Regions from separate parts of the Streptomyces sp. NPDC054866 genome, predicted to be linked through region 2. Evidence: riboswitches for the same ligand, from Rfam matches in the RefSeq annotation. Region 2 holds a riboswitch; each other region holds the start of a gene.
The links. Region 2 has a riboswitch for cobalamin ahead of metE (5-methyltetrahydropteroyltriglutamate--homocysteine S-methyltransferase). Riboswitches for the same ligand answer to the same signal wherever they lie in the genome.
Positions count from the first base shown of each region.

Region 1: linked by a shared signal. The riboswitch ahead of ACWGI2_RS08970 (cobalamin biosynthesis protein) and the one ahead of metE (5-methyltetrahydropteroyltriglutamate--homocysteine S-methyltransferase) in region 2 are both predicted to bind cobalamin.
Region 3: linked by a shared signal. The riboswitch ahead of ACWGI2_RS11125 (ABC transporter substrate-binding protein) and the one ahead of metE (5-methyltetrahydropteroyltriglutamate--homocysteine S-methyltransferase) in region 2 are both predicted to bind cobalamin.

Region 1 covers NZ_JBSGZA010000002.1:54,459-64,749, reverse strand. Annotated here, with positions in the region: gene ACWGI2_RS08975 (cobyric acid synthase) at 1-1,323, opposite strand, end outside; gene ACWGI2_RS08970 (cobalamin biosynthesis protein) at 1,320-2,261, opposite strand; cobalamin riboswitch at 2,369-2,514, opposite strand; gene ACWGI2_RS08965 (hypothetical protein) at 2,619-2,870, opposite strand; gene ACWGI2_RS08960 (anion permease) at 2,883-4,157, opposite strand; gene ACWGI2_RS08955 (class II aldolase/adducin family protein) at 4,472-5,146, shown strand; gene ACWGI2_RS08950 (alpha/beta hydrolase) at 5,251-6,387, shown strand; gene ACWGI2_RS08945 (hypothetical protein) at 6,476-7,948, shown strand; gene ypfJ (KPN_02809 family neutral zinc metallopeptidase) at 7,956-8,846, opposite strand; gene ACWGI2_RS08935 (hypothetical protein) at 9,192-9,932, shown strand; gene ACWGI2_RS08930 (ABC-F family ATP-binding cassette domain-containing protein) at 10,028-10,291, shown strand, end outside.
Region 2 covers NZ_JBSGZA010000001.1:1,571,243-1,581,533, reverse strand. Annotated here, with positions in the region: gene aceB (malate synthase A) at 1-1,515, shown strand, start outside; gene ACWGI2_RS06725 (3-hydroxybutyryl-CoA dehydrogenase) at 1,512-2,381, shown strand; cobalamin riboswitch at 2,567-2,783, shown strand; gene metE (5-methyltetrahydropteroyltriglutamate--homocysteine S-methyltransferase) at 2,947-5,268, shown strand; gene ACWGI2_RS06715 (MarR family winged helix-turn-helix transcriptional regulator) at 5,298-5,792, opposite strand; gene ACWGI2_RS06710 (SDR family NAD(P)-dependent oxidoreductase) at 6,029-6,952, shown strand; gene ACWGI2_RS06705 (amidohydrolase family protein) at 6,958-7,830, shown strand; gene ACWGI2_RS06700 (acyl-CoA synthetase) at 7,842-9,380, shown strand; gene ACWGI2_RS06695 (MaoC family dehydratase) at 9,377-9,832, shown strand; gene ACWGI2_RS06690 (MFS transporter) at 9,846-10,291, shown strand, end outside.
Region 3 covers NZ_JBSGZA010000002.1:527,333-537,623, reverse strand. Annotated here, with positions in the region: gene ACWGI2_RS11150 (alpha/beta hydrolase family protein) at 1-87, shown strand, start outside; gene ACWGI2_RS11145 (DUF2252 domain-containing protein) at 207-1,550, shown strand; gene ACWGI2_RS11140 (haloacid dehalogenase-like hydrolase) at 1,561-2,703, opposite strand; gene ACWGI2_RS11135 (helix-turn-helix domain-containing protein) at 2,899-3,765, shown strand; gene ACWGI2_RS11130 (VOC family protein) at 3,786-4,238, shown strand; cobalamin riboswitch at 4,271-4,456, shown strand; gene ACWGI2_RS11125 (ABC transporter substrate-binding protein) at 4,550-5,578, shown strand; gene ACWGI2_RS11120 (FecCD family ABC transporter permease) at 5,578-6,606, shown strand; gene ACWGI2_RS11115 (ABC transporter ATP-binding protein) at 6,603-7,391, shown strand; gene ACWGI2_RS11110 (alpha/beta hydrolase family protein) at 7,428-8,201, opposite strand; gene glnA (type I glutamate--ammonia ligase) at 8,366-9,775, opposite strand; gene ACWGI2_RS11100 (RDD family protein) at 9,994-10,291, shown strand, end outside.

The DNA.
Region 1 (10,291 bases), on a different contig from region 2:
GACCTCGGTGAGGAAGCGGCGCCGGAACGCGTCGGACTCCAGGGAGCCGTGCCAGTGCGTGCCCCAGACCTCGCCGACGCGGCAGCCGTCCAGGAAGGGCTCTCCGCCCAGGACTTGAGCGACGCCGTGGTGGATCTCGTACCCCTCGACGGGTTCACCGAGCGCCTCGCCGACCGGCCGCGCAAGTGTCTTCTCGCGCGCGAACCGCACCCGCACGGGCAGCAGCCCGAGTCCGTCCACGGCACCGGCCCGCGACTCGACGTCGTCCTCGATGTGCTCGCCGAGCACCTGGAAACCGCCGCAGATCCCCAGCACCGGACGGCCCTCGGCGGCGCGCCGCGCGATGGCGTCGGCGAGGCCGCGCTCGCGCAGCCACTCCAGGGCGCGGACCGTGCCGCGCGTCCCCGGCACGATCACGAGATCGGCGTCGACGAGTTCTTCGGCCCGGTCCACGAACCGCACGACGACGCCGGGTTCGGCGGCCAGCGCGTCCACGTCGGTGAAGTTCGACATCAGCGGTACGGCGCAGACGGCGACGCGCAGCACGTCCTCGCCGACCGGGGGAGCGACGACGGACTCCCGCACGGCGCCCCGCAGGGACACCCGGAGCCCGTCCTCCTCGTCGATGCCGAGGCCGTGCTGGAACGGCAGCACACCGAACGTGCGCCGCCCGGTGAGCTGTTGGAGCATGTCGAGCCCGGGTTCGAGCAGCGAGACGTCGCCCCGGAACTTGTTGACGAGATACCCGGCGACCAGCTCCTGGTCCCCGGCGCTCAGCAGCGCGGTGGTCCCGAAGAAGGAGGCGAAGACGCCTCCGCGGTCGATGTCTCCCACCACGACCACGGGGAAGCGGGCGGCCCGCGCGATCCCCATGTTCACGATGTCCGTACGTCGCAGATTGATCTCGGCGGGACTGCCCGCACCTTCGCAGATCACGGCGTCATAGCTGCCCCGAAGTTCCTCAAGGCATCCCACGACGGTGGAGAGCAGCGCCTCTTGCCGCCCCCCGTGGTAGCCGCGCGCGCTCATCTCGCCCACCGGCTTGCCCATGAGGACGACCTGGCTGCTGCGGTCGCTGCCCGGCTTGAGCAGCACGGGGTTCATCAGCGCGGTCGGCTCGACCATGGCGGCCTGCGCCTGCATGGCCTGGGCCCGCCCGATCTCGGCGCCTTCGCGCGTGACGAAGGAGTTGAGGGACATGTTCTGCGCCTTGAAGGGCGCGACGGAGCCCCCTTTGCGGGCCAGCCACCGGCAGATCCCGGCGGTGACGACGCTCTTCCCCGCGTCGGAGGTGGTTCCGGCGACGAGCAGTCCACCACTCATGAGGCCCTGCCTTTCCGTAGAGCGCTCACGGCCGCCGCGACGCCCAGGGCAAGGAGACCCACCCGTCGCGACAGCTTCACGGCCTGTTCGATGTCGGGGACTTCGACGCCCCGCCCGTCCCCGTTCAGGACGGGCCGGTGCTCGACACGCCCCGCGTACGAGAGAGTCCCCCCGAGCCGTACGCCCAACGCCCCGGCGAAGGCGGCCTCGACGGGCCCGGCGTTGGGGCTCGGGTGCTTGGCGGCATCGTCACGCCAGGCGCGCACCGCGCCACGTGGCGAGTCCCCGGCAACGGCCGCGAGTACGGCGGTGAGCCGGGCGCCCGGCCACCCCAGTACGTCGTCGAGCCGCGCGGAAGCCCACCCGTAGCGGCGGTACTTCACGGACTTGTGCCCGACCATGGCGTCGAGCGTGTTCACGGCCCGGAAGGCGACCAGCCCGGGCACTCCGCCCAGAGCACCCCACACCAACGCCCCCACCACGGCGTCGGACGTGTTCTCGGCGACGGACTCGACCACGGCCCGCGCGATGCCGTCGGCGTCGAGGGCCTGCGGATCCCGCCCGCACAGATGCGGCAGCCGCTCCCGTGCCACCTCGACGTCCCCGGCGGCGAGCGCCCCGCCGATGGCCCGCGCCTCACGCCCCAGCGAGGTGCCGCCGACCACGGCCCAGGTGGTGGCGGCGGTCAGCGCGACGGACGCGGCGCGCGAATCACGTACAAGAGAAGAGGCCAGGGCGGCGGCACCGGCCGCGCCTCCGGCGCACACCACGGCATGCAGGGCGCCCCACCCGCGGTGGTCACGCCACAGCACACGCTCGACGGCACCCGCGGCCCGGCCGAACGCGGCGACCGGATGCCCGCGGCGGGGATCGCCGAGGAACAGGTCACCGAGGAGGCCGGCGGCGGCGCCGTACGCGAAGTCGCGATCGGCACGCATGGCTTCAGCCGGTCGCTGTGCCGAGAAGAGAGCTCACGCTCGGGAACTGGTCCGGCAACGGGCGGCCGCGCATGGCGATATGTCCTCACTCAGGGTGTCCGCGCCCTGGTTCGACGTGATCGGCGGCGAGAGTTCCTGGCTTCCGAGGAGTCAGCTCCTCGATGACAGTGGCGGGACCGCGCCGGATTCGCACCGGCTTCCTCTCCTGCTGCCGTATTGGCTCCGGCAGTCCACCACGGCCCGCGAAGGCCCGTCAACTCGCTGTTGACCTGCGACGGGAGAGTGTGCGGAGGCCCACATACGAAGGTGGGGCGCGAGACGCCGAAGCGTCCCGCACCCCACCCGAAACTCCGGTCGTCAGGCGACGATCAGATAGATCCCGTACGCCACGGCCGCCGCGCAGAGCGCGAAGCACACGTACGCGCCCGTGCGGGCCGCGGAGGCGGTGCCGCCACCCGCGGTGGAGGCACCCGCGGAGGAGGCGCCGGACGTGGCCGCCTCGTGCTTGGAGAGGCCGACGATGCCGAGGGTGAACAGGCCCACCAGGGCCACTGTCACCGCGAGGCTGACTCCGAAGACGGAGCCGAGAGCTGCCCAGTCGATGTCCATGCTGACTTTTCCTTACACCGTGGCGGTCCGGGCGGGGTCCGCCGCGGTGCCGGTCGGGGCCGGGATGGTGGCCTTGACGAAATCGACGTCCGCGCTGGCCACGGCCGACCCGGTGGGCGGCGGTGTGACGGCGGCCATCGCGGTGGTCACGACGCCGGCGGGCTCGGCGGCGGAAGAGCCGCCGATCTCGTCGTCGGCGACGTTCGTGTGGTCGACGGCGTTGCGGCGGGACAGCACCCAGATGACGGCCGAGCCGCCGACCAGGAGCGCGGCGGTGACCGCGATGCCCCAGGGGCCCTGCTTGGTGAGGAACTCGGCCCCCGCGCCGACCAGACCGGCGGCCGGGAGGGTCAGACCCCAGGCGATGAACATGCGGGTCGCCGTGGACCAGCGGACCACACCGCCCTTGCGGCCGAGGCCCGCGCCCATCACGGCGCCGGAGCAGGACTGCGTGGTGGAGAGCGAGAAGCCGATGTGCGAGGAGGCCAGGATGACCGTCGCGGCGCTGGTCTGGGCGGCGAAGCCCTGCTGCGGCTGGAGGTCGGTGAGGCCCTTGCCCATGGTGCGGATGATGCGCCAGCCGCCGAGGTAGGTGCCGAGCGCGATGGCGACACCGGCCGAGACGATGACCCACATCGGGGGGTTGGCGCCCGGGTTCAGGACGCCGCCGGTGACCAGGGCGAGCGTGATGATGCCCATGGTCTTCTGCGCGTCGTTCGTGCCGTGGGCCAGCGAGACGAGGCCCGCGGAGGCGATCTGTCCGGCGCGGTAACCCTTGGCCGTGGCCTTGGTGTCGGTGTTGCGGCCGATCCGGTACGTCAGACGCGTGGCCGCCATCGCGGCGAGACCCGCCACGAGAGGCGCGGCCAGGGCCGGGATCAGGATCTTGGTGACGACGGTGCCGCCGTCGATCGACGACCAGCCCATCGACATGACAGCGGCGCCGATGAGGCCGCCGAAGAGTGCGTGGGAGGAACTGGAGGGCAGGCCCACCAGCCAGGTCAGCAGATTCCAGAGGATCGCGCCGACCAGGGCCGCGAAGATCACCTCTGTCTTCAGTCCGTCCTCGTTGACGATGCCGCCAGAGATCGTCTTGGCGACTTCGACGGAGAGGAAAGCTCCGACGAGATTCAGCACGGCGGACATGGCCACCGCCGTCTTGGGCTTGAGAGCGCCAGTCGAGATGGTGGTAGCCATCGCGTTGGCTGTGTCGTGGAAACCGTTCGTGAAGTCGAACACGAGAGCGGTAACGATCACGATCCCGAGGAGAAGCGTGATGTGTTCCATTTACCCAGGCTTCTGTTGGACGTCAGTGGCAAGTGGAACGTAGGCAACCTGAGTGAACGGAAAGTGAACTGGGACGGGCCGTGCGGTGACCCAATGCGGGGCGCCGCCACTCCGCTTCCGCCGGGACCCTGCCGGTGATCGGCCGGAGGGGCGGCGGGAGGCCATGGGGGACCCGGAATCCCGGCTTCCCAGGGTGCCCGACCACCCCCGGGCGAAGCTCTTCAACTGGCCCGATGAGCCGTGGAAGAGATTCTGATCACCCGGCAGTCCGGAGGCCGGGCCCACGTCCCCGCCTGCCCTGGCAAGATCACGGCATGACGGAGCAGCGGGACGAAGACCGGGGCCGGCAGGACGCGATCGAGCGGGCGTGGGGCGAGCTGGTGGCGGCGGCCCGCAGAACGGTGGCGGACGGCCTGGTGGTCGGCACGTCGGGCAATGTGTCGGTGCGCGTCGGCGGCACGATCCTGGTCACCCCGAGCGGGGTGCCGTACGACCGTCTGGGGCCGCGGGACGCGGTCGGTGTCGACGCGGACGGCAACCAGCTCTTCGGCGACCTCGCTCCGACCAGCGAACTGCCCATGCACCTTGCGGTCTACCGCACCACGTACGCCGGAGCCGTGGTCCACACCCACGCGGTGCACGCCACCGCCGTCTCCACCCTGGTCCCGGAGCTCCCGCCCATCCACTACATGGCGGCCGCCCTCGGCGGTCCGGTCCGGGTGGCCCGGTACGCGCCGTACGGCTCGGAGGAGTTGGCCGAGAACATGCTCCGGGCCCTCAGGGACCGCACAGGCTGCCTGCTGCAGAACCACGGAACCATCACCTACGGAGACACTCTGGACCAGGCCTACGACCGCACGGCACAGCTGGAGTGGATGTCCCGCCTCTGGCTGACGGCCAGCTCGGTCCCGGGCCACGCCCCGACCCTCCTGTCCGCGGGACAGCTGAGGGAAGCGGAGGACAGACTGAGGGGCTACGGCCAACACTGAGGGGCTACGGCCAACAGTGAAGCCGGCGGACCGCGGGCGAAGTGGCATCACCCCGGGGGCCCCGCCCACTGGCCCAGGACCGGCCAGGGCCCGACACTGGGCAGGTGCGCCCAGCCAAAGCGACGGCAACGGCCGTCACCGCCGTCACCACCGCCCTCCTGGGCGGCGCAGCCGCCGTCGCCGCGGGCCGGTTCGCCAGTAACGCGGCCCTGAAGGCGCCGGCGGGCCGCCCGCTGCCGACCGAGCCCCGTCTCACGGTCCACTCCACGGCCGCGGGCCAGATCTCCCTGACCCGCGCCCTCGCGAGCATGCGCCCCGGGACGTACGGCCTCAGCGGCCACGGAAGCCATGCCGTGATCGGCCCCGTCCTGGACGCCGCGCCGCACGCCGCGGACACCGTCGTACGCCGCCTGGAGCGCGTCACGCACGGCTCGCTGGAACCCGGCGCGAAGGTCTGGCTCACCCCGCAGGTCCACATCGGCGACCCGCACGCCGCCCTGGGCATCGACCACGCGGACGTCGACATCCCCGGCGAACTCGGCGGTCTGCCCGCCTGGTTCGTGCCGGGCGTCCGCGACACCTGGGTGATCACCGTGCACGGCCTCGGCACCACCCGCGAGCACCCCATGGTCGTCATGGACTTCCTGCACCACCAGCAGCTCCCGGTGCTCGACCTCGCCTACCGCGGCGACCTCGGCGCGCCCCGCTCCCCGGACGGCCTCGGCCACCTCGGCGAGACCGAGTGGCGCGACCTGGACGCGGCCATCCGCTACGCCGTGCGCTACGGCGCTCAGAACGTGATCCTGCACGGCTGGTCCACCGGCGCCGCCATGGCCCTGCACGCCGCCGCGTACTCGGCCCTGCGCGAGAGGATCAGCGGACTCGTCCTGGACTCCCCGGTGCTCAACTGGGAGACGACCCTGCGCGCGCTCGCCGCGGCCCGCCGCACACCGGGCCCCCTCCTGCCGCTCGCCGTGCGCGCCGCCCAGGGGCGCACGGGCCTGCGCGGCGACCGCATCCTGGAGGCCGCCGACCCCGAGGTGCTCAAGGTCCCGACGCTCCTCTTCCACGGCCCCGACGACGTCATCGCCCCCTGGGCCCTTTCCCGTCAACTGGCCGAACAGCGCCCGGAACTGGTCACTCTCCACACCGTTCCGGATGCGCCCCACGGCGCCATGTGGAACGCCGACCCCGCGGGCTACGAAGAGGCGCTGCGGCGCTTCCTCACGCCCCTCATGTAGCGCGCGAAAGCCCCCTGACAGAGCGCTGCGGAGCCTTGCGCAGGCATTCCGTTTGGGTTTTCGGACCGTCAACAGGAAGACTGCTCCCGTGACGTCCCGTATCCCGCGCGACTCAAGGCTCCGACTCGTCCGCGCTCAGTCCCCCAGGGCCGAGAGGCGAGCGGGGGCGGAGCGCGGCACAGCGCGACCCCTGACCGCCCCCGGCGCAGTGACGCAGCAGCGTGCGCGCCGTCCCGCGCCCCGGCCGCCCGAGGGCACACCCGCCCCCGGAGAGCTGGCCCGGATGGCGCGGGGGCGCCTCGCCGACGCCGTTCGGGTCGCGCGCTGGGCCGACGCGTCCCTGCGCCCGGGACGCGGCCGCGCGGGAGCACCCGACGCCGCAGCGGGGGCACCCGAAGCCAAAGGGGGCAGAGGCACCCTCTCCGCCGCCACCGCCGAACGGGCCGCCGCGGAACTCGCGCTGACCCCGGATCAGGTCCGCGCCGACTGGGACACCGCACGGCTCGCGGGCCTCATCGAGGTGCACGGCGACAGCGCGCGCCCCGGCTGGCGGCTGCGTGCCTGGGACCGTGACGACGCCGCCGTACTGCGCGGCTGGGTCGCTCTCTTCGACGCCTGGTCGCTCGCGCACCCCGCGTCGCGCGAACTGCCGCCCGCCACCGTGGCCGAGACCGTCGAGGCCATGCCCCAGCTCCTCACCCTGCTGCAGCTCTCCGCGGGCCCCGTCCCCGTGCCGCAGCTTCTGGACCTCCTCGACCAGCGCGTCACGGAACTGCGCACGGAACGCTGCGAGATCCCCTACGGACCGCAGCCCGAGCCGGTGGACCCGGCCGAAACCCCGTCCCTCGCCACCCTCCTGGACTGGGCGCTGCGCGGCCTCGCAGCCGTCGGCGCGCTGACGTACGCCGAAGGACAGGCCACCCTCACGCCGCTCGGCAGCTGGGCGGTCTGGGTCAAGCTGGAGCAGATCTGCGTGGCCGCGCAGAGCCCGGCGGGCAACATCGAGCAGTCCGCGGAGGACATGCTCCGAGGCTGCGCACGGCTGCGCCCGAACGCGGCCCGCTCCGAGTACCGCGCCTGGCTCGCGGCCCGCCCCGTCGGCAGCGCCGTCACCGAGCTCCTGGACGCGGCCCGCGGCGAGGACGCCCTGCTGCGCGGCCTCGCCTTCGAAGCCCTGCGGGTGGTCGGCGCCCCGGCCGAGGCGGAGGTGCGGGCCGTCGTGGACGAGACCCCGCTGCGGCCCTACGCCCTCATCTGGCTCGCCGAGCAGGAGGGCGCCGACCCCGAGGACGTCCACCTCGTCCTGACGCGAGACGAGTCGACGTGGCTGTGGGTCGACACCGCCGCGGCCGTCGCCGACCACGGGGAGACCCACCTCCTCATCCGCCACCTGGAGTCCGCCGTGCAGCCCACGGTGCCCGCGCTCCTGGACGAGGTCCGCCGCATCGGCCACCCCCGCACGGTCCAGGTCCTCGTCGCCCTCGCCGCGGCCCACCCCGACCCGGCGCTCGCCAAGGCCGTGCGCCGCGCGGCCTTCCAGGTGCACACCGGCGGGGTGTAGCAGCTCCTCACCGGAAGGTGTTGCACTGCGCCATGTCGCCGGTGCGGTAGCCCTGGTAGAACCACTGCTGGCGCTGCTCGGCCGAGCCGTGGGTCCAGGACTCCGGGGTGACCCGGCCCTGGAACTTCTCCTGGATGCGGTCGTCGCCCACGGCGGCCGCCGCGTCCAGGCCCTCGCGGATGTCCGCGTCGGTGAGGCTGGTGATCAGCGGCTTGCCCGTCCGGTCGTCGGGGGTACGGGTCGCGTGCCGCGCCCAGACGCCCGCGTAGCAGTCGGCCTGCAGCTCGACCTTCACGGCGTTGCTGTTCTGCCCCGTACGCCCGTCCTGGGAGCGCTGCAGCGTGCCCATCAGGTTCTGCACGTGGTGCCCGTACTCGTGCGCCACGACGTACGCCTGCGCGAAGGGGCCGCCGCTGGAGCCGAACTTGGTCCGCAGCTCGTCGAAGAAGCCGAGGTCCAGATAGACCTTCCGGTCACCGGGGCAGTAGAAGGGGCCGACCGCCGACGACGCGGCGCCGCAGGCCGTGCCCACCCGGCTGGTGTACAGGACGGTCGGAGCGGGGGAGTAGGTCCCCCTCCTGCGCTGGAATTCCGGGCGCCAGTAGTCCTGGACGCTGTTGACCACGGCGACCATGCGGCAGTCGTCCTTGGTGTTCGCGTCCTCCCCGGTACGGCAGCTCTGCTGGACCTGAGCGAGGGACGAGGACGTGGCGGCGGGCTCCTCGTCGCCGGACGAGAGACCGAGCTGGTCGGGGCCGACCCCGAAGAACAGCCCCAGGAGCAGCGCGATCAGGCCCGCGATGCCGCCGCCGACCGTCGCCCTGCCGCCGGGGATCCGGCTGCCCCGCACATCCTGTACCTCGGACGTGTCCAGATCGGCGTCGTCGTCGAACTGCATGGGCGCACCACCCTCTGCCTCGCATCCGGGACGGCGTCGCACCGCCCTGTGCCGAGATGTCGGCGCCTTCATCCTGATATGCCCCACTCCGTGCGGCGTCGGACGGGGGTCCGAACGGGGGACCCTCGCCGATCGGAGCGCCGTGTCGCGGCCGCCGCCCGGGGCCGTACGCGGGCGCCGCCGCTACGCTCTGCGCCTGTTCCGTGGGCAGAGGTACCGGCACAGGTACCGGCAGGGGTACCGGCCGAGGTGCCGCAAGAGGGGGGCGTCGTGTCCGTTGTGCCGTTCGAGGTGACCGGATCCGGACCCGCGAGACCTGCGAGACCCGCGAGACCCACGGGCCCTGTGCCCGCCCGCCGCGGCTCCCGGCTCGCCCTCCCGGTGGTCCTCGGCCTGCTCGCCCTGCCGCTGATCACCGCGGCCCACCACTCGCGACCCGCCCCCTACGGAGACCACGTCACCGTCCACGCGCGCGTGGCCGACGGCACAGCCGCCCCCGAGCTCCGCACCAAGGGCCGCGTGGTCGAGGCGTACGACCCGGCGACCGGGCGCGCCCGCTGGACGTACAGCCGCGAGGGAGCCCGCCCGCTCGCGCTGCTGCCCGTCCCCGGGCACGCCGTCGCGCTCTGGAGCGACGGTCTGGTCACCGACACCGCGCCACGCGCCGACGGCAGCGCGGTCCGCTGGCACCGCGCCATCCCCGGCAGCGCCCCCTGGCTGGGCTCTCCCGCCGCCCGCGGCGCCGCCGGAGTCCTCCAGCCGCTCGACCCCCGCGGCCGCATGCTCGCCGTCGTCACCCCGCAGCGCATCGCCGCCTACCGCAGCGCCGACGGCGACCTGCGCTGGGTGCTGCCCGCCCGGCGCGGCTGCGCCTTCGAGCCCGCACGCTCCGTGCGGCACAGGGAGGCCCTGATGGTCGCCCAGCCCTGCGGTGACGCCGCGACGCCGTGGACCTCTCAGCTGATCGCGGTGGACGACCTCGGCCGGATCGTGCCCCGCCGCTCGCCCCTGGGCAACGAGCTGCCGGGCGGCGCCCCCGACGACGTACGAACCCGGGCAGAAAAAGCGGTTGCACCGCCCCGTTAGAATTGGCCGCATGGCCATTCTCCTCGTGCATTAGACGGCGTGATCGCCTTCAGCCTTTCCGCCGTCCGAACCCACCCCTGCCCAGGAGTCTGTCCGTGATCACCGCTTCCGGCATCGAGCTGCGCGCCGGCGCCCGCATCCTCATCGAGAACGCTTCCTTCCGTATCGCCAAGGGCGACCGCATCGGCCTGGTGGGCCGCAATGGAGCGGGCAAGACCACGCTCACCAAGTGCCTCGCCGGTGAGGGCATCCCGGCAGGCGGCACGATCAGCCGCTCCGGAGAGGTCGGCTACCTCCCGCAGGACCCCCGCACCGGCGACCTGGACGTGCTCGCCCGCGACCGCATCCTCTCGGCCCGC
Region 2 (10,291 bases):
GTCGGGCGCCTCGTCGGTGCCTTCGCCGACCGCCGCCTGGAGATCCTCAAGGAACGCGCGCGGGTGGGCGCACGCCTCGCTTCCGGTTCCCCGCTCGACTTCTCCATCGCCACCGCCCGCGTCCGGGCGGACGACTCCTGGCAGGTGGCTCCCCCGGCCCCCGGACTTACCGACCGCCGCGTGGAGATCACCGGGCCGCCCGAGCGCGCGATGGCGGTCAACGCCCTCAACTCCGGTGCGCAGGTTTGGATGGCGGACTTCGAGGACGCCACCTCACCCACCTGGGACAACATCATCGGAGGCCAGCTGAACCTGCTCGACGCGATCGAGCGGCGGATCGACTTCACCACGTCGGAGGGCAAGCCGTACCGGCTCGGCGAGCGCCTCGCGACCATCGTCGTACGCCCGCGCGGCTGGCAACTGACCGAGGAGCACCTGGAGTTCGACGGGCGGCCCGCGCCCGCCTCCCTCGTCGACTTCGGGCTCTACTTCTTCCACTGCGCCCAGCGGCAGATCGACGCCGGGCACGGTCCGTACTTCTATCTGCCGAAGCTGGAGAACCGCGACGAGGCGCGGCTGTGGAACGACGTTTTCGTCCTCGCCCAGGACCTCATGGGCATCCCGCGCGGCACGATCCGGGCCACCGTCCTGATCGAGACCATCACGGCGGCCCTCCAGATGGAGGAGATCCTCTACGAGCTCCGCGAGCACAGCTCGGGCCTCAACGCGGGCCGCTGGGACTACCTCTTCAGCCTCATCAAGACCTTCGGGCACCGCACCGACTTTCTGCTGCCCGACCGGGCGAAGGTCACCATGACCGCCCCCTTCATGCGCGCGTACACCGATCTCCTCGTACGCACCTGCCACAAGCGGGGCGCCCACGCGATCGGCGGCATGGCCGCCCACGTGCCCGGCAAGGACCCGGACGCCCATCAGGCGGCTCTCGCCACGGTGCGCCTCGACAAGGAACGCGAGGCCGAGGACGGCTTCGACGGCTCCTGGGTCGCCCATCCCGCGCTTGTCCCCGTCTGCCGCGAGGTGTTCGACGGGGTGCTCGGCACCCGCCCGCACCAGATCGACCGTACCCGCGACGACGTCGAGGTGACGGCGGCTCAGCTGCTGTCCGTGCGCCGCGTCAGCGCGCCGCCCACAGCGGAGGGCGTGCGCACCAACATCGCGGTCGCCCTGCGCTACTTCGCCGCCTGGCTGCGGGGACAGGGGGCCGTCGCCCTCTACGGGCTGATGGAGGACGCGGCCACGGCCGAGTTCGCCCGGGTGCAGATCTGGCAGTGGCTGCGCCACCGGGTCGCCGATCGCACGACGGTGCTCGCGCTGGTGGAGGACGAACTCGCCGCCCTGGGCGCGGAGTACCCGTGGGCGCCGCTCGACGAAATCCGCGGGCTCTTCGAACGGACCGCGCTGGCAAGGGAGTTGCCCGCGTTCTTCACCACCGATGCCTACAGCCGCCACCTTGTGGACCAGCCGCTCGCGCGCCGTTCGGAGGGACAGTCATGACAGCGGCCATACGCCGGGTCGGTGTGGTGGGCGGAGGCCAGATGGGTGCCGGAATCGCCGAGGTGTGCGCCCGCGCCGGCCTGGACACCGTGGTCTGCGAGGCCGACGCCCTCGCGGCGCGTGCCGCCCGCGAACGCGTCGCCGTCTCGCTCGAACGCGCCGTCCAGCGCGGCAAGTTGGACCGCATCAGCGCCGAGGAAGCGCTGGCCCGCATGGTCTTCACCGGCAGCCTCGACGACCTGGCCGACCGCCAGCTCGTCATCGAGGCGGTCGTCGAGGACACCGCGGCGAAGACGGAGGTCTTCGCCACCCTGGACAAGGTCGTCGAGGACCCAGGGGCGATCCTCGCCACCAACACCTCCTCCATCCCGGTCATGCGTCTGGGTATGGCGACCCGGCGTGCCGACCGCGTCCTCGGGCTGCACTTCTTCAACCCCGCCCCCGTCCTTCCCCTGGTCGAGGTCGTCTCCTCGCTGCACACGGCCGCGGAAACCGTGGCCGCCGTCGAGGACTTCGCCACGTACACGCTCGGCAGGACGGTCGTACGGTCCAAGGACAGGGCGGGTTTCGTCGTCAACGCGCTGCTCGTGCCCTACCTTCTCTCGGCGATCCGCATGACGGAGTCCGGCTTCGCGACGGCCGCCGACGTGGACGCGGGCATGGAGCTCGGCTGCGCGCACCCGATGGGACCGCTGAAGCTGGCGGACCTGATCGGCCTGGACACGGTCGCCTCCATCGCGGCGTCTCTCTACGAAGAGTTCAAGGAACCCCTGTACGCACCGCCGCCGCTGCTCCTGCGCATGGTGGAAGCCGGGCTGCTCGGCCGCAAGAGCGGGCGCGGGTTCCACCTCTACGACCGGGGCTGAGGGGCCCGGGTCCGCCGCCGGGCTGAGGGGCCCGCGGCTGCTGTGAGCGGGGCGCGGAACAGAGTGGTGATCTGTTCCGCGCCCCATCACGTGTTCGCCCCCCTGCCCCCCCCGGCCAAGGCATGGGTGTCTCACCTCACGGTCCGGAATGTGATCAGCACTGCCCAAGAGGCCGACCACCCTCTAGCCTGACCTGTGCAGCTGGTTCGCCCTGTCCGCCAGGCAGACGCGTCGTAAGAGGGAACCCGGTGGGAATCCGGGACTGCCCCGCAGCGGTGAGTGGGAACGACCGCCGTCATACGCACTGGGTCCGAGAAGGATCCGGGAAGCGACGGCCAGTAGGGATCTGCCTCGGCAGGTGTGCCCACGAGTCCGAAGACCTGCCCGTTGCCCGCATGTGATCCCTCACGTGCGGATATCCCGGTGACCTCGTGGGCGGGTCGGCGTACAGATCAGGTGGAGCACCGCGCCGGTGGCGCGCGTCCGGTCCACCCGGTTCGTCCTCCCTTCGCGTCCGTGTCCCGTCCCCGGGATTCTCAGGAGTCATCTCGCGAAGGAGATTTCCGTGACAGCGAAGTCCGCGGCTGCGGCAGCACGATCCACCGTGTACGGCTACCCCCGCCAGGGCCCCGACCGGGAACTGAAGAAGGCCGTCGAGGGCTATTGGAAGGGCCGCGTCACCGCCGACGCCCTCCGGGAGACCGCGGAGCGGCTGCGCAAGGCCACCTGGCGGCGCCTGTCCGACGCCGGTATCCACGAAGTGCCGACCGGCGACTTCTCGTACTACGACCATGTCCTGGACACCAGCGTCATGGTCGGCGCCGTCCCGCAGCGGCACCGCGAGGCCGTCGACACCGACACGCTCGACGGCTACTTCGCGATGGCACGCGGCACCCAGGACGTGGCGCCCCTTGAGATGACCAAGTGGTTCGACACCAACTACCACTACCTGGTCCCGGAGTTGGGCCCCGACACCGTCTTCAGCGCCGACTCGGCCAAGCAGGTCGCCGAGCTCAAGGAGGCCGTCGCGCTCGGCCTCGCCGCACGCCCGGTGTTGGTCGGCCCGGTGACCTATCTGCTGCTTGCCAAGCCCGCGCCCGGCGTGGCCGCCGACTTCGAGCCCCTGACGCTCCTTGACCGTCTGCTACCCGTGTACGCCGAGGTCATCGCCGATCTGCGCGCGGCGGGCGCCGAGTGGGTGCAGCTCGACGAGCCAGCCCTCGTCCAGGACCGCACCCCGGCGGAGCTCAACGCCGTCGCACGCGCCTACCGTGACCTGGGCGCCCTCACCGACCGCCCGAAGCTGCTCGTCGCCTCCTACTTCGGCAGGCTCGGCGAGGCGCTGCCCGTGCTCGCCAAGGCGCCGGTCGAGGGCCTCGCCCTGGACTTCACGGAGTCCGCCGCCAGCCAGCTCGAGGACCTCGCCGCCGTCGGCGGGCTGCCCGGCAAGCGGCTGGTCGCGGGCGTCGTCAACGGCCGCAACATCTGGATCAACGACCTGGAGAAGTCCCTGTCCACGCTGGGCACGCTCCTGGGCCTCGCCGACCGGGTCGACGTCTCCGCGTCCTGCTCCCTGCTGCACGTCCCCCTGGATGCCACCGCCGAGCGGGACATCGACCCGCAGATCGCCCGCTGGCTCGCCTTCGCCCACCAGAAGACCACCGAGATCGCCACGCTGGCCCGAGGCCTGGTGCAGGGCAGGGACACCATCACGGCCGAACTGTCCGCCAACCGCGCCGACCTGGCGTCCCGCTCCGGGTCGGCCCTCACCCACGACCCGGCCGTACGCTCCCGCGTCGCCGCCGTCACGGGCGCCGACGCCCGCCGTGCGCACGCCTATCCGGAGCGTGCGGCGGCTCAGCGAACCCGCCTCGGTCTGCCGCTGCTTCCCACGACCACCATCGGCTCGTTCCCGCAGACCACCGAACTGCGCACCGCGCGGGCCGACTTGCGGGCGGGCCGCATCGACACGGACGGCTACGAGGAGCGCATCCGCTCCGAGATCCGCGAGGTCGTCGCGTTCCAGGAGAAGGCGGGCATCGACGTCCTGGTGCACGGCGAGCCCGAACGCAACGACATGGTGCAGTACTTCGCCGAGCAGCTCACCGGCTACCTCGCCACGCAGCACGGCTGGGTCCAGTCGTACGGCACCCGTTATGTGCGCCCGCCGGTCCTCGCGGGCGACATCTCCCGGCCGGAGCCGATGACGGTGCGCTGGACCTCGTACGCCAACTCCCTCACCGACCGCCCCGTGAAGGGCATGCTCACCGGTCCTGTCACCATGCTCGCCTGGTCCTTCGTCCGCGACGACCAGCCGCTGGGCGACACGGCACGCCAGGTCGCCCTGGCCCTGCGCGACGAGGTCAACGACCTGGAGACCGCGGGGACTTCGGTCATCCAGGTCGACGAGCCCGCGCTGCGCGAGACGCTGCCGCTGCGCACCGCCGAGCACGCCGCATACCTGGACTGGGCCACGGAATCCTTCCGCCTCACCACGAGCGGCGTCCGGCCGGACACGCAGATCCACACCCACATGTGCTACGCCGAGTTCGGAGACATCGTCCAGGCCATCGACGACCTCGACGCCGACGTCATCAGCCTGGAGGCCGCGCGCTCGCACATGCAGGTGGCCCGCGAACTGACCGAGCACGGCTACCCGCGCGAGGCGGGACCTGGCGTCTACGACATCCACTCCCCGCGCGTACCGAGCACCGAGGAGGCAGCGGCCCTGCTGCGCAAGGGACTTGAGGCCATCCCCGCCGAGCGGCTGTGGGTGAACCCCGACTGCGGCCTCAAGACCCGCGGCTGGCCCGAGACCAAGGCCTCCCTGGAGAACCTGGTCGCGGCTGCGCGCGAGGTGAGGACGGAACTGCCCTCGGACTCCTGACCCGAACGCACCCGGGCGCATGCGGGGGGTCAGGCCTCGCCTCCCGTATGCGCCACCCGCGAAAGCAGCACATGCAGCATCTCCCGCTCCTCCACCCCCAGCGGAGCCAGAAGTTCGTCAGTGACCCCCCGCGCCACCTCATCGGAGTCCCGCAGGAAGTCGTGGCCCGCAGGCGCGAGAGCCACGATGCGGCGGCGGCGGTCGTCCGGGGCCGGGCGGCGTTCGACGAAGCCGAGGCGTTCCAGGTCGTCGACCAGGCCGACGATCGCGCTGGGGTCGTAGCCCAGCTCCTGGCTCAGCTCGCGCTGGGCCGCGCCCTCCACCGTGGCCAGATAGCGCAGCAGCGCGTAGTGACGCAGGCGTAGGCCGGATCTCTGGAGCGCCGCGTTGAACAGCTGGCCCGAGCGCAGGCCGAGGCGGTAGAGCAGATAGCCCGCGTCCGCGTGGAGGCCCTGCATCCAGGGCGCGCCCTCGTCGACGGATCCTTCCTCCACGGGCTCGGCGGTGGTCTTCCGGCTGGTCATGAGGGGCGCTCTCCCTGGTCGGTGGTTCGCGGGCGTACGGCGGTCGTCGTTGACAGTGTCCAGCATGCCGCATTATCGATGTTGGAAACAATCATTGACGACAACAATCGTTTGTCTTAGCTTCCTTTCTGTGGGCCGACTCCGGTCGGGGGCGTGTCCCCCGGCCGACCGGGGTCGTGTTCCCCCCGCCCGCCAACTCATCTCATTTCGCTGCCTGTTGAAGGGATCTCCCAGTGCTGGACTCATACGCCGTGGACCTGCGCGGCAAGGTCACCGTCGTCACGGGATCGGGGCGCGGCCTCGGTCTCGCCTATGCCTCGGCCCTCGCTCGCGCCGGGGCCGCCGTAGTGGTGAACGACGTTGACCAGGAAGCCGCCGAGCGCGCCGTCAAGGCCATCACGGAGGAAGGCGGGCGTGCCGTCGCCGAAGTGGTGGCCGTCGGCAGCGGCGAGGCCGCCGACCGCCTGGTCGCCCGTGCCGTCGAGGAGTTCGGGCGGCTCGACGCGATGGTGACCAACGCCGGGATCCTGCGCGACCGGGTGCTGTGGAAGATGACCGACGAGGACTTCGACGCGGTCGTCACCACCCATCTGCGGGGCACCTTCACCTGCGCCCGCGCCGCCGCCGTACGCATGCGGGAGCAGGGTGAGGGCGGCAGCCTGATCCTGGTCGGCTCCCCCGCCGGGCAGCGCGGCAACTTCGGGCAGACCAACTACGCCGCCGCCAAGGCCGGGATCGCGGCCATGGTGCGTACGTGGTCGATGGAGCTGGCCAGGGCCGACATCACCGTCAACGCGATCGTGCCGGTGGCCGCCACCGCGATGACCGAGACCATCCCCGCCTTCGCCCCGTACATCGAGGCCATGAAGGAGGGTCAGCCGCTGCCGGACTTCCTGCGCAAGGGCGAGGGGTTCGGGACGGCCGACGACTGTGCCGCGCTCGTGCCCTTCCTCGCCTCCGGCTTCGCCCGTGACGTGACGGGGCAGTGCGTCGGCATCGGCGGCGACCGGCTCGCCCTGTGGTCGCACCCGCACGAGGCCGCCGTGGCGTACGCGGACGGCGGCTGGACCCCGGATACCATCGCCGCCGCCTGGCACACCTCGGTGGGCAGCGCTCCGGAGACGGTCGGCATCCCCGCCCCCAAGATCCCGGGGGCGTGAGGGAGTTGGACCTCTCCGAGCTCACCGCGATCGACGTCCACACGCACGCCGAGGTCTCCTCCCAGGGGCACGCCTCGCTCGACGAGGACCTGGACGCCGCCTCCAGCGCGTACTTCAAGGTCGAGGGGCGCACGCGCAAGCCCACCCTCGAAGAGATGGCCGCCTATTACCGCGAGCGCAAGATGGCCGCCGTCGTCTTCACCGTGGACGCCGAGTCCGCCACCGGCACCGTGCCCGTCCCGAACGAGGAGGTCGCCGAGGCCGCGGCCGCCCACCCCGACGTGCTGATCCCGTTCGCGTCCGTCGACCCGTTCCGGGGGAAGGCGGGCGTGCGACAGGCCCGCCGGCTCGTGGAGGAGTACGGGGTCAAGGGCTTCAAGTTCCACCCGAGCATCCAGGGGTTCTTCCCCAACGACCGTTCTGTCGCCTATGCGTTGTACGAGGTCATCGAGGAGACCGGCTGCGTCGCCCTCTTCCACACCGGGCAGACCGGCATCGGCGCGGGCGTGCCCGGAGGCGGCGGGATCCGCCTGAAGTACTCGAATCCGATGTACGTCGACGACGTCGCCGCCGACTTCCCGCAGCTGAAGATCATCCTCGCGCACCCGTCCTTCCCCTGGCAGGACGAGGCCCTCGCCGTCGCCACACACAAGCCGGGCGTGCACATCGATCTGTCCGGGTGGTCGCCGAAGTATTTCCCGCCTCAACTCGTGCACTACGCCAACACCTTGCTCAAGGACAAGGTGCTCTTCGGCTCCGACTTCCCCGTCCTCACGCCCGACCGCTGGCTCGCCGACTTCGCGAAGCTGGCGATCAAGGACGAGGTCCGCCCCAAGATCCTCAAGGAGAACGCCGCCCGTCTGCTCGGGCTCAAGTAGAGGGGGGCGCCATGCGCAACGAAGGACTCGGCTCCTGGCCCGCGCGCCGGGCCCGCAAGACCCCGCACCGCACCGCCCTCACCCATGAGGGCCGCCCCATCAGCTATGCCGTCCTGCACTCCCGCGTCCTGCGGCTCGCCCATGCCCTGCGCGCCCGAGGCGTCCGGCGCGGGGACCGGGTCGCCCACCTCGGGCCCAACCACCCGGCCTTCCTGGAGACCTTCTTCGCGGCAGGCGCGCTCGGCGCGGTCTTCGTGCCGCTCAACACCCGCCTGACCGCTCCCGAGATCGGATACCAACTCGCCGACGCGGGCGCCCGCACGCTGATCCACTCCCCCGCACACACCCCTGTCGTGGCGGAGCTGCGGCAGGCGTCAGGGCAGGTGGGTCTCTTCATCGAAGTGGGCCCTGATTATGAGGAGTTGATCGGGCAGTCGGTCGAGGAACCCCTGGACGAGGCGGTCGGCGGAGACGACGTGTGCATCCTGATGTACACCTCCGGCACCACGGGCCGCCCCAAGGGCGCCATGCTCACCCACGCCAACCTCACCTGGAACGCCGTCAACGTCCTGGTCGACGCCGACCTCACCGCCGACACCGTCGCCCTGGTCTCCGCCCCGCTCTTCCACGCCGCCGCGCTCGGCATGCTCACCCTGCCCGTGCTCCTCAAGGGCGGCCACTGCGTGCTCGTCGAGTCCTTCGACCCGGCCGAGGCCCTCGAACTCGTCGAACGGCACGGAATCGGCGCGATGTTCGGGGTGCCCACGATGTACGAGCTCCTCACCCGCGAGCCGCGCTGGCGGGCAGCCGACCTGTCCTCGCTGCGGATCCTGATGTGCGGCGGCGCACCCGTGCCCACGCCGCTGATCGAGGCGTACGCGGAGCGCGGGCTCTCCTTCCAGCAGGGGTACGGGATGACGGAGGCCGCACCCGGCGCTCTCTACCTCGGCGCCGAGCACGCGGAGCGCAAGGCGGGCTCGGCCGGTGTGCCGCACTTCTTCACCGACGTACGCGTCGTGCGTCCCGACCTCTCCACCGCGGCCGTCGGGGAGACTGGGGAAGTCCTTGTGCGTGGGCCCCATGTGATGGCCGGGTACTGGCAGTTGCCCGACGAGACCGCCGCCGCCTTCGCCGACGGATGGTTCCGCACCGGCGACGCGGCACGAGTGGACGCCGACGGCTTCGTCACCATCGCCGACCGCCTCAAAGACATGATCATCTCCGGCGGCGAGAACATCTACCCCGCCGAGGTCGAGAGCGCGCTGCTCGCCCACCCCGACGTGGTGGAGTGCGCCGTCATCGGCGTGCCGGACGCGCGCTGGGGCGAAGTACCGCGCGCCGTCGTCGTGCCCCGCGAGGGCGCCACCCCCGCACCGGACGACGTACTCGGCTTCCTCGCGGGCCGGCTCGCCAAGTACAAGATCCCCAAATCGGTGGTGTGTGTGAGCGAACTGCCGCGCACCGCCTCCGGGAAGCTCCACAAGCCCAGCCTGCGCCGCGCCCACGGCGGCGCGGCGACACCCAACCCTCCGGAAGGAACACCCCAATGACCGTCACCGCCAACGGACTTGACGAACTGCACGCCCTCGCCGGCAGCGAACTCGGCGTCACCGACTGGCTCGAGGTCGGCCAGGACCGCATCGACACCTTCGCCGACGCGACCGACGACCACCAGTGGATTCACACCGACCCGGAGAAGGCCGCGCAGGGACCCTTCGGAGCGCCGATCGCGCACGGCTACCTCACCCTGTCCCTCTTCATCCCGCTCTTCACCGATCTCCTCGACGTCCAGTGCGTCACCACGAAGGTCAACTACGGCCTGGACAAGGTGCGTTTCCCCTCCCCCGTGAAGGCGGGCGCCCGGATACGTCTGCGCGCCACGCTCGCCTCCGTCGAAGAGGTGCGCGGCGGGGTGCAGATCGCCGTCGACGGCACGGTCGAGATCGAGGGCGGCGACAAGCCCGCCTGTGTCCTGCGGAGCCTGTCCCGCTTCTACGCCTGAGGAGCCCGACACCATGACGCACCCACCCGCCGGAAAGGCGAGCTCCGAGGCCGGACCCGGACCCGAAGACAGTTCGGGGCAACTGCGCCGCGTCGCCCTGTCCGGGCTGCTCGGCACCGCGATCGAGTTCTACGACTTCCTCGTGTACGGCACCATCGCCGCGCTCGTCTTCGGCGACCTCTTCTTCCCCGAGGCCGATCCGGCGGTGGGCACGGTGGCCGCCTTCGGCACGTTCGCCGCGGGCTATGTCGCCCGCCCCCTCGGCGGCATCGTCTTCGGCCACTTCGGCGACCGGCTCGGCCGCAAGTCGATGATGCTCCTGACCATGGTCCTGATGGGCGCGGGCAGCTTCCTCATCGGCCTGCTTCCCACGTACGACGCGATCGGCGTCTGGGCGCCCGTCCTGCTCGTCCTGCTCCGCGTCGTGCAGGGCATCGCGATCGGCGGCGAATGGGGCGG
Region 3 (10,291 bases), on a different contig from region 2:
GCACGCCTCGACCACTTCGTGTGGACGCGGGCGGGCGGAGCGCTGGCCAAGAGGGTGGCGGCGTGGGCGGTGGCAGGCGGAAGCTGAGGCCCCGGCAAGGGTCACCCGTTCGGCGTACCCGGCATGCGTACGCGCACGTGGAGGCATTGGCTGCTCCTGAGGGGGAGGCTGTTGCCGGGAGCCGCCGACGGAGAGGGGCGAGGGCGATGACCACTCCGGACGAGCGCGCCCGCCAGGGCAAGGCCGCCCGCAAGCGCGCCTCCCGCTCCTCGCACGGGGCGTGGATACCCTCAGCGGACCGCGCCGACCCGGTGGCCGTCCTTGAGCGGCAGGGCGAGGGACGCGTCCAGGAGTTGCTGCCCATCCGATACGCCCGTATGGCAGCCTCACCCTTCGCCTTCCTGCGGGGCGCCGCCGCCGTCATGGCGGGAGACCTCGCCGTCCAGTGGCACACCGGCCTCACCGTCCAACTCTGCGGCGACGCCCACCTGTTGAACTTCGGCCTGTTCGCCTCCCCGGAACGCGCCCTGCTCTTCGACCTGAACGACTTCGACGAGACCTGCCCAGGACCCTTCGAATGGGACGTCAAACGCCTGGCCGCGAGCATCGCCGTGGCGTCCCGCGACAACGGCCACCCGGAGCGCGGGACACGCGATGCGTGCCTCGCGGCTGTGGCGGCGTACCGCACGTCGATGAGACGTCTGGCCGGACTCGGCGAACTGGCGGTCTGGTACGAACGGACCGACGCACACGACCTGTTGCCCCTCATCCGCTCCACCCGCCACCGCAAGCGCGCGTCGACCGCCCTCGACCGGGCCCGCCGCCGCACGAGCCTCCAGGCGCTCGGCAAGCTGACCGAAGAGGTGAACGGCGTCCGCCGCATCATCCACGACCCGCCGCTCCTCGAACCCGCGGGCGCCCCGGACCTCGCGGCGGTGCGCAAGATCTTCGGCGACTACCGCTCCACGCTCTCCGAGGAACGCCGACTCCTCCTGGACCGCTACCACTTCGTGGACGCGGCGCGGAAGGTGGTCGGAGTGGGCAGCGTCGGCACCCGCTGCTACATCGTGCTCCTCGCCGGGCGCGACGCCGAGGACCCGCTCTTCCTCCAGATCAAGGAGGCGGTCCGCTCGGTCGTCGAGGAGCACCTCCCGGCAGGGCCGTACGTCCACCCCGGCCACCGTGTGGTCGCGGGCCAGCGCCTCCTCCAGGCGGCGAGCGACATCTTCCTCGGCTGGATGACGGGTCCCCAGGGCCGCGCCTTCTACTGGCGCCAGCTGCGCGACATGAAGGGCTCCGCGGACGTCGAGGCCATGTCCCCCGCGGAACTGCGCTCCTACGCCCGCCTCTGCGGCACCGCCCTGGCCCGCGCCCACGCCCGCTCCGGCGACCGCATAGCCATCGCCGCCTACCTGGGTGGCTCCGACACCTTCGACCGGGCGGTCGCGGACTTCGCCCTGCGTTACACCGCGCAGAACGCCGAGGACCACGCGGCGCTGACCGAGGCGATCGCCTCCGGCCTGGTCAGCGCCGCCACCGGGACCGACTAGCGGATCCCGACTAGCGGATCTCGTCCGGGACCACCGTCAGCCACCGCTTGTCCGCGGTCACCTGCTGGCCGAGCTCCCGCTGCCGGTCGGCGTTCTTGCGCTTCATGCCGTCCAGTTCCTTCATGTAGTCGTCCTTGCGGTTGACCCAGACCCGCGCCCCGCCGTGCTTCACGTCCGCCGAGTGGAACAGCATCGGGCCGTCGCTCTTCGGGGTGTCGCCGGCCACCAGGACGGGCTTCTTCCACTCGTCGATGTACGTGCTGATGGCCGCGGGCTTGCCCTGGAACCAGGTCAGCGGCGCCCACAGGTTCGGCGTCAGCTCGCGCCCCGCGAGCTTCTTCTCGTCGAAGCGGCCCTCCGCGATCTCCTTGCGGGAGCTGGTGACCTCGCCGGTCTTGCGGTCCTTGAGCTGCAGGCCGACGCCGATGACGTTCTCGGGCTTCACGTCGTAGCCGTACTTGGGGTCGGCGAGGACCATGCGTACGAGGTCCTCGCTGGCCGCGCTGACGACGTAGACCTCGATGCCGTGGCCCCGCAGCGACTTGTAGAGCTCCTGCATGCCGGTGAAGAACTCGGGCGGCTCGACCTCGGTCTTCGTCAGCTTCCCGTCCTCGTAGTACTCGGCGGGGATCGGCTTGTCGTGGGCGAGGAGCTCGTCGACGTACCCCTTGAGCTCCTTCAGCGTGAAGCCGGAGAAGATCTGCGCGGCCCACGGGTAGCAGACCTGGTCGTCGACCTCGCAGAGCCGGTTGTAGTAGCTGTAGAGGCTCTCCTTGTGCTTCGCCGTGTCCTTGAAGGGGATGATCTTCAGCGACGGGTCCATCGACTTGCGGGTCAGCACCCCCTTCATCTCCAGGAAGGGCAGGAGGGACTCCTCCAGGTCGTTGCGGTACGTCGTGTTGTCCGCGTCGAAGACGGCGTACGCGCCCTTGTCCTCGTTCTTCGCGATGACCTTGCCCAGCTTCTTCGCGACCGGCTTCGGCCAGTGCTTCAGCTCGGACGTCGCGGTCTTCGCCGTCTTCGCCGTCTTCGCGGAGGCGTCCGCCGCCGTCGCGTCCGTGCTCGGCCAGAGCGCCGTCCCCGCGAGTACGGCCGCGGTGAGCGCGCCCGCCGTGCCGATGACGGCCAGCTTGGCCTTTGCCTTTACTGCCATGGTTCTGTGCCCCCTGAGAGCGGTCTGCGCCCCGTCCGGAGCGGCGGGTCATCGTACGAGGTCAGGCGGCAGATTCCCATGATCGACGTCACCGGACGGAACGGGCATGGGACCTCCTCGCGCGGGTAGCAGAGGCCGACGCCCACCACGCCCGCGGACCTGCCTCGGCGCCCCGCCCATCGCATACTGGAGGGCATGGAGACCGTCTCCCGGGAGTTCGTGCGGGCCGCCCCGCGGCTCGACGGCATGGTGGTGTCCGCGGTCGGCTACCGCACGGAGGGTGAGCGGCCCGGCCTGCACCGCGGCCTGCCGTCCCCGTACCTGACGCTGATCTTCTCGCTCGACGGCCCCGTCGTCAGCGGCATCACCCCCGAGCAGGCGGGCGGCCGCGACGCCACCCGCACGGACATCGTCCTCGGCGGCCTCCACCAGTCCCCGGCGTACGTCGTGCGGCCCGAGCACGAGGCGGGCATCCAGCTCGCCGTGCACCCGCTCGCCGCCCGCGCCCTGTTCGGCGTACCGGCGGCGGAACTGGCCGGCGAGCTGGTGACGCCCGGCGCGGAGGTGATGGGGCGCCGCGCCGCCGACGTACGGGAGATGCTGTGCGAGCAGGGCACCTGGGAGGAGCGGTTCGCTTCTCTGTCCGGCTACTTGAGGCAGCGCGCGGCCGACGACGCCTCCGGCGGATCCGTACGGCCCGAGGTCGCCGAGGCCTGGGCCTGGCTCGCCCGGCACCGGGGCGTCGGCACCCTGCGCGGCCTCTCCCGGCACGTCGCCCTCAGCGAACGCCGCCTCACCACGCTCTTCCGCGCCGAGACGGGCCTGAGCCCCAAGCAGGCGGGCCGCCTGATGCGCTTCCAGCGCGCACGGAACGCGGTCGTACGCCCGGTCGCGACGGGCGGCGCCCCCGACCTGGCCCGCATCGCCGCGGACTGCGGCTACTACGACCACTCCCACCTGGTACGGGACTTCCAGCAGTACACGGGGGTGAGCCCCAGCGGCTGGCTGGCCGAAGAGTGCCGGAATATCCAAGCCGGGAGCCATGGCGGGGGCGAAGAGTAGGAGCCATGAACACCACCGACATGAACACCACCGAGAAGCAGCAGCCCCAGTCCGCCTCCGCCTCCGCCGGACGCGCCCCCGACGTCTGGCCGACCCTCCAGGCGCACGACGCCCCCGCCCTGATCGACTTCCTGGTCGGCACGGTCGGCTTCCTGCGCACCGCCGTCTACGAGGACGGCGACCGCGTGGCCCACGCCGAGCTCGACTGGCCCGAAGGCGGGGCCATCATGCTCGGCTCGTACGACGAGAAGTCCGAGGGCTGGTGCCTGAAGCCGGGCACCTTCGGGGCGTACGTCGTCACCGACCACGTGGACGACCTCTACGATCGGCTCACCGCCGCGGGGGTCGAGATCATCCGGGAGATCGAGGACCAGCCGTACGGCAGCCGGGAGTTCGGGATCGCCGACCCCGAGGGCAACAAGTGGTCGTTCGGCACCTACCGCGGCGCACCGAGGCCCGAGCAGCCGTCCTGACCTCACGTGACAGCAGCCGGCCTGACCTCGCGTGGTAGCTTGCGAGCGCCAGTCAACCCACACCAGGGCCAGGGAATCCGGTGCGAATCCGGAACTGACGCGCAGCGGTGAGGGGGAACGGGCGGGGCCACGGCCACTGGGCGTCCACGGACGCCTGGGAAGGCGCCCCGTCCGGTCGATCCCCGAGTCCGAAGACCTGCTGGCACCTTCGCCCCCGCACCGGGCGGCGGAGGTGATGAAGCAGGCCAGGCTCCGCGTATGAGCCGTGAGACTCAAGGGATCGTGTGTCCTCCACAGCCCGTCGTGTACGTATGTCCGTCCTCCTCAGCACGGCCCTGGCCCTCACGCTGACCTCGTGCGGAGGCGGCTCGTCGGCCACCTCCAGCGGGGGCGGGAAGGCTAAGGGCTACCCACTGACCCTCACCTCCTGCGGCAAGAAGGTGGAGATCAAGGCGCCGCCGCGGCGGGCGGTCTCCCTCGATCAGGGCTCCACGGAGATCCTGCTCTCCCTCGGCCTCGCGGATCGCATGGCGGGCACCGGGACCTGGACGGACCCGGTGCTCAAGGGACTTGAGAAGGACAACGCCAAGGTCGACCGGCTCGCCGACAGCTACCCCTCCTTCGAGAAGGTCCTCGCCCAGGAGCCGGACTTCGTCACCGCCTCCTTCCTGGCGACGGTCAGCAAGGGCGGCGTCGCCGACCGCGCCAAGTTCGCCGAACTCGGCGTACCCGCCTATGTCTCGCCCTCCGACTGCGCGGGCAAGGACAACAGCGGCGACGGCGACGGCCGTCGCGACAAGACGCTGACGATGGACACGGTGTACGGCGAAGTACGGGACCTGGCCAAGGCGTTCGGGGTCGAGAAGCGCGGCGAGCGGCTGATAGCGGACCTCAAGGCCAGGGTGGCGAAGGCGACGAAGGCGATCAAGAAGGCTGACGCGTCGTCCGACACGAAGCTCCTCTACTGGTTCGCCAACTCCGACGCGCCCTACATCGCGGGCTGCTGCGGAGCGCCGGGCATCATCACGCGCGAACTGGGCGTGAAGAACGTCTTCGACGACACCCGCGAGGAGTGGCCCCAGATCAACTGGGAGACGGTGGCGGACCGCGACCCGGACGTGCTGGTCATCGGGGACCTCACCCGCAAGTCGCAGACGGCCGAGAGCGCGAAGAAGAAGATCGAGTTCCTGGAGTCCAACCCGGTCACCAAGAACCTGACCGCCGTGAAGAAGAAGCGGTACGTGCTGCTGAGCGGCCAGGCCATGAACCCGACGATCCGCACTGTGGACGGCGTGGAACAAGTCGCCGACGCCTTGCGCGAGTTCGGGCTCGCCAAGTGATGAAGGCCGCCCCGGGCGGCATACGTTCCGCCCTGCTCTGGACGACAGGCCTCGCCGCCCTGGCCCTCTCCGTGGCGGTGGCCGTCACCATCGGCCCCGCGGACATCTCCGTACCGGACGTGTGGTCGGCGGTGGCGGCCCACCTCGGCTGGGGAGAGGCGACGCTGACGCCGATCAGGGACGGCATCGTATGGAACCTGCGCATGCCGCGCACGCTTCTCGCGGCGGTATGCGGCGCGGGCCTCGCGGTCTGCGGAACGGTCCTCCAGTCCCTCCTGCGCAACCCTCTTGCCGACCCCTTCGTACTCGGCGTCTCCTCGGGGGCGTCCACGGGCGCGGTCGCGATCGTCGTCCTGGGGGTCGGCGGGGGAGTGGTGTCGGTCTCGGCGGGAGCCTTCGTAGGGGCCGTCGTCTCGTTCGCACTGGTCCTCCTCCTGAGCCACACCCTGGGCGGAAGCGCCGACAGGGTGGTGCTGTCAGGAGTGGCGGCGATGCAGCTGTTCTCTGCCCTCACCTCGTTCGTGATCCTGACGTCGGGCGACGCGGAGACGACGCGGAGTGTCCTGTTCTGGCTGCTCGGCTCGTTGAGCGGGGTGGGCTGGACGGACGTCTGGCTGTGCGCGGCGGTGCTCTTCGTGGCCCTCGCGATCTGCCTGACGCAGGCCCGCACGCTGGACGCGTTCGTGTTCGGCCAGGACGCGGCGGCGACGCTGGGCGTACACGTGGCTCGCACCCGCCTGCTGCTCCTCTCCATAACGGCCCTCCTCACGGCGGCCCTGGTGAGCAGCGCGGGCGCCATCGGCTTCGTGGGCCTGGTCCTGCCGCACGCGGCCCGCGTCCTTGTCGGCGCCGGGCACGCACGTCTGCTCCCGGTCACGGCGCTCGCGGGCGCGGTGTTCCTGGTGTGGGTGGACACGCTGGCCCGCACGGTCCTGGACCCCCAGGAGGTGCCGGTGGGGGTGGTGACGTCCCTGATCGGCGTCCCGGCGTTCGTCCTGGTCCTCTACCGCACGAGGAAGACGACATGACCCCGCACACCGAACCAGGCCTACGGGCGGACCGGGTCACCAGAACGACCGCAGGCCACCTCATCATCGACGGGGTGACCCTGGCCCCACCCCCCGGAGCCACGGTCGGCCTGCTGGGCCCGAACGGCTCGGGCAAGTCAACTCTCCTGCGCATCCTGGCGGGCGTCCTGGCTCCGACATCCGGGGTGGTCACCCTGGACGGCACGCCACTGCGCGACGCGGGCCGCCGCACGGTGGCGCGCAGGTTGGCGATGGTGGACCAGGAGGCCACGACACAGGTCGAGCTGTCGGTGGAGGAGGTCGTACGCCTGGGCCGCATCCCGCACCGCAGAGCGTGGTCGCTCCAGAGCCCCGAGGACGAGAAGGCGATAAGGGAGGCCCTGACCAGCACAGGCCTGTCCCACCGGGCCACCCAGTCCTGGCACACCCTGTCAGGCGGCGAACGCCAACGGGTCCAGATAGCAAGGGCGCTGGCCCAAACCCCCCAGGAGCTCCTCCTCGACGAACCGACCAACCACCTGGACATCCACCACCAACTGGACCTCCTGACCCTGGTGGCGAACCTCCCCCTGACGAGCGTCATAGCCCTGCACGACCTGAACCTGGCAGCGATGTTCTGCGACCACGTACTGGTCCTAAGAGAGGGCACGGCCCACGCGTCAGGCACCCCCGCAGAGGTGATCACGGAGGAGCTGATAGCAAAGGTGTACGGGGTGAGGGCGGAGGTGACAACGCCGGATGACGGCCCGGAGCCGCGCCCGTCGATCCGCTTCCTGCGCGGATGAGTTCCTCCGGCGACGGCTCAGCCCAGGGGATGCCGCCTATTGGGGCCGAGGCTCGTCGAGGTACTGGTCGGCCCAGGCGCTGATGATGTGAGCGGCCCGCTGCGCCTGCCCTCGCGCGGTCAACAGATGGTCCGCGCCTTCGAGCGAGATGAAGCTTCGCGGGTGCCGTGCCTCCTGGAAGATCTCCGCGGCATTGGAGATGTCGACGGTGGAGTCGGTGGGGGAATGCGCCACGAGGAGCGGAAGGTCCACCTCGCCGATCCGGTCGCGCAGGTGAGCCCGGCGCACGTCCTCGACGAAGGCGCGCTTGAGAACCAGAGTCCTCCCGCCGACGAACCACTCGTGCGCCCCGTCACTCAGGACGCGATCCAGGACCGAGTCGTACTGCCGCTCGACGTGACTGGGATCGACGGGCGCCGCGATCGTGGCCAGCGCGCGGAGGCCGACGATCTCGTGCGCGGCGGCGATCGCGGCGGCGCCTCCCCACGAGTGCCCCACGAGCAAATCCACCGGAGTCCCTCGCTCCGCCATGAAGGCCGCGGCACGGACGGTGTCCTGCACCTTGACGGTGAAGGAACCGTCCCCCCAGTCGCCCTCGGAGTCTCCGATCCCGAGATTGTCGAAGCGCAGCATGCCGATCCCCTCGCGCGCCAGCTGCTTGCAGACGCGCGAGGCGGCCGGTGACTCCTTGCCCAGGGTGAAGCCATGCGCGAAGAGCCCCCAACCCCGGATCTCGCCCTCCGGCAGGTCGATCACCCCGGCCAGCTCGGGACCGACGACGCTCGGGAATCTCACTTTTTCGTTCTTCATGTGCGGTGCTCACCTAGGCAGGAACTGATCGTGGGGCAGGGAGACGAGAGCGACACTAGCCGGTGCCGACGCGAGACCAACAGAACAGCGGGGCCGCCTCCCCGTTCCGGGAGACGGCCCCACTGTTCACGCTGACGCGGCGTCGGGCTCAGCCGACCCGCGGTTTAGATGTCGAAGTACAGCTCGAACTCGTGCGGGTGCGGCCGCAGCTGGATCGGGGCGATCTCGTTCGTGCGCTTGTAGTCGATCCACGTCTCGATCAGGTCGGGGGTGAAGACACCGCCGGCCAGGAGGTACTCGTGGTCCGCCTCGAGGGCGTCGAGGACCGCCGGGAGGGAGGTCGGGACCTGGGCGACGTTCGCGTGCTCCTCGGGGGCGAGCTCGTAGAGGTCCTTGTCGATCGGCTCCGGCGGCTCGATCTTGTTCTTGACGCCGTCCAGGCCGGCCATCAGGAGCGCCGAGAACGCCAGGTACGGGTTCGAGGACGGGTCCGGGGCGCGGAACTCGACGCGCTTGGCCTTCGGGTTCGAGCCCGTGATCGGGATACGCATGGCCGCCGAGCGGTTGCGCTGCGAGTACACCATGTTGACCGGCGCCTCGAAGCCCGGGACCAGGCGGTGGTACGAGTTCACCGTCGGGTTCGTGAAGGCGAGCAGCGACGGGGCGTGCTTGAGGATGCCGCCGATGTAGTAGCGGGCGGTGTCCGAGAGGCCCGCGTAGCCCTGCTCGTCGTAGAAGAGCGGGTCGCCGTTGGCCCACAGCGACTGGTGGACGTGCATGCCCGAGCCGTTGTCACCGAAGATCGGCTTCGGCATGAAGGTCGCGGTCTTCTCGTTGCGCCAGGCGACGTTCTTCACGATGTACTTGAAGAGCATCAGGTCGTCGGCCGCGGCGAGCAGCGTGTTGAACTTGTAGTTGATCTCCGCCTGGCCGGCCGTGCCGACCTCGTGGTGCTGGCGCTCGACCTGGAGGCCGTTCTTGTCCAGTTCCAGGGAGATCTCCGCGCGGAGGTCCGCGAAGTGGTCGACCGGCGGGGCGGGGAAGTAGCCGCCCTTGTAGCGGACCTTGTAGCCACGGTTGTTCTCGACCGCACCGGTGTTCCAGGCGCCCGCCTCGGAGTCGATGTGGTAGAAGCTCTCGTTCGCCGACGTCTGGAAGCGGACGTTGTCGAAGACGTAGAACTCCGCCTCGGGACCGAAGTACGCGGTGTCCGCGATGCCGGTGGACGCGAGGTAGGCCTCGGCCTTCTTGGCGATGTTCCGCGGGTCACGGCTGTACTGCTCGCCCGTGATCGGGTCGTGGATGAAGAAGTTGATGTTGATGGTCTTGTCGCGGCGGAAGGGGTCGACCCGGGCGGTCGACAGGTCCGCGCGCAGCGCCATGTCGGACTCGTGGATGGCCTGGAAGCCGCGGATCGACGAACCGTCGAAGGCGAGCTCCTCGTTCGGGTCGAACGCCGCTGCCGGGATCGTGAAGTGCTGCATCACTCCGGGCAGGTCGCAGAACCGGACATCTACGAACTTCACGTCCTCGTCCGCGATGAACTTCTTTGCGTCGTCGGCGTTCTGGAACATCCAACTCCTCCTACTCCCGGCCCCCAGGCGGGGACGGGGTTGCAGCTCGTTGTGCGGCCAGTGCGGTGGCACACGCTGGGACCCGACCATAGGGACGGGGGATTTCTCAAGCATGACCCATTTGTTTCGCCGAAGTTAACCGAGCCGGGTTCGAGCCAGGTGTCATTCGCCCTACCCCGCCCGTCCTCGTACGAAATCGGGCGCAGTACCGTGGACGGGTGGACAACAGGCAAGCAATCGGATCGTGGCTCTCCGGCCCTCGTGCGGCGGCAGAGGAAGCGGGCGTCGACTTCGGGTACCGCGGCGAGCAGCTCGGCCTGCCGGAGGAGGGGCCGGGATCGATCGCGCGCCCCGGGCGGCGCATGGGCGCCATCGCCGTCGACTGGGCCCTGTGCATGCTCATCGCATACGGCCTGTTCGCTCGCGGTGACCAGCAGGCGATGGGCAACTGGGCCCTCGGCATCTTCTTCGTCATGACCGTCCTGACGGTCGGCACGGTCGGCTGCACACCCGGCA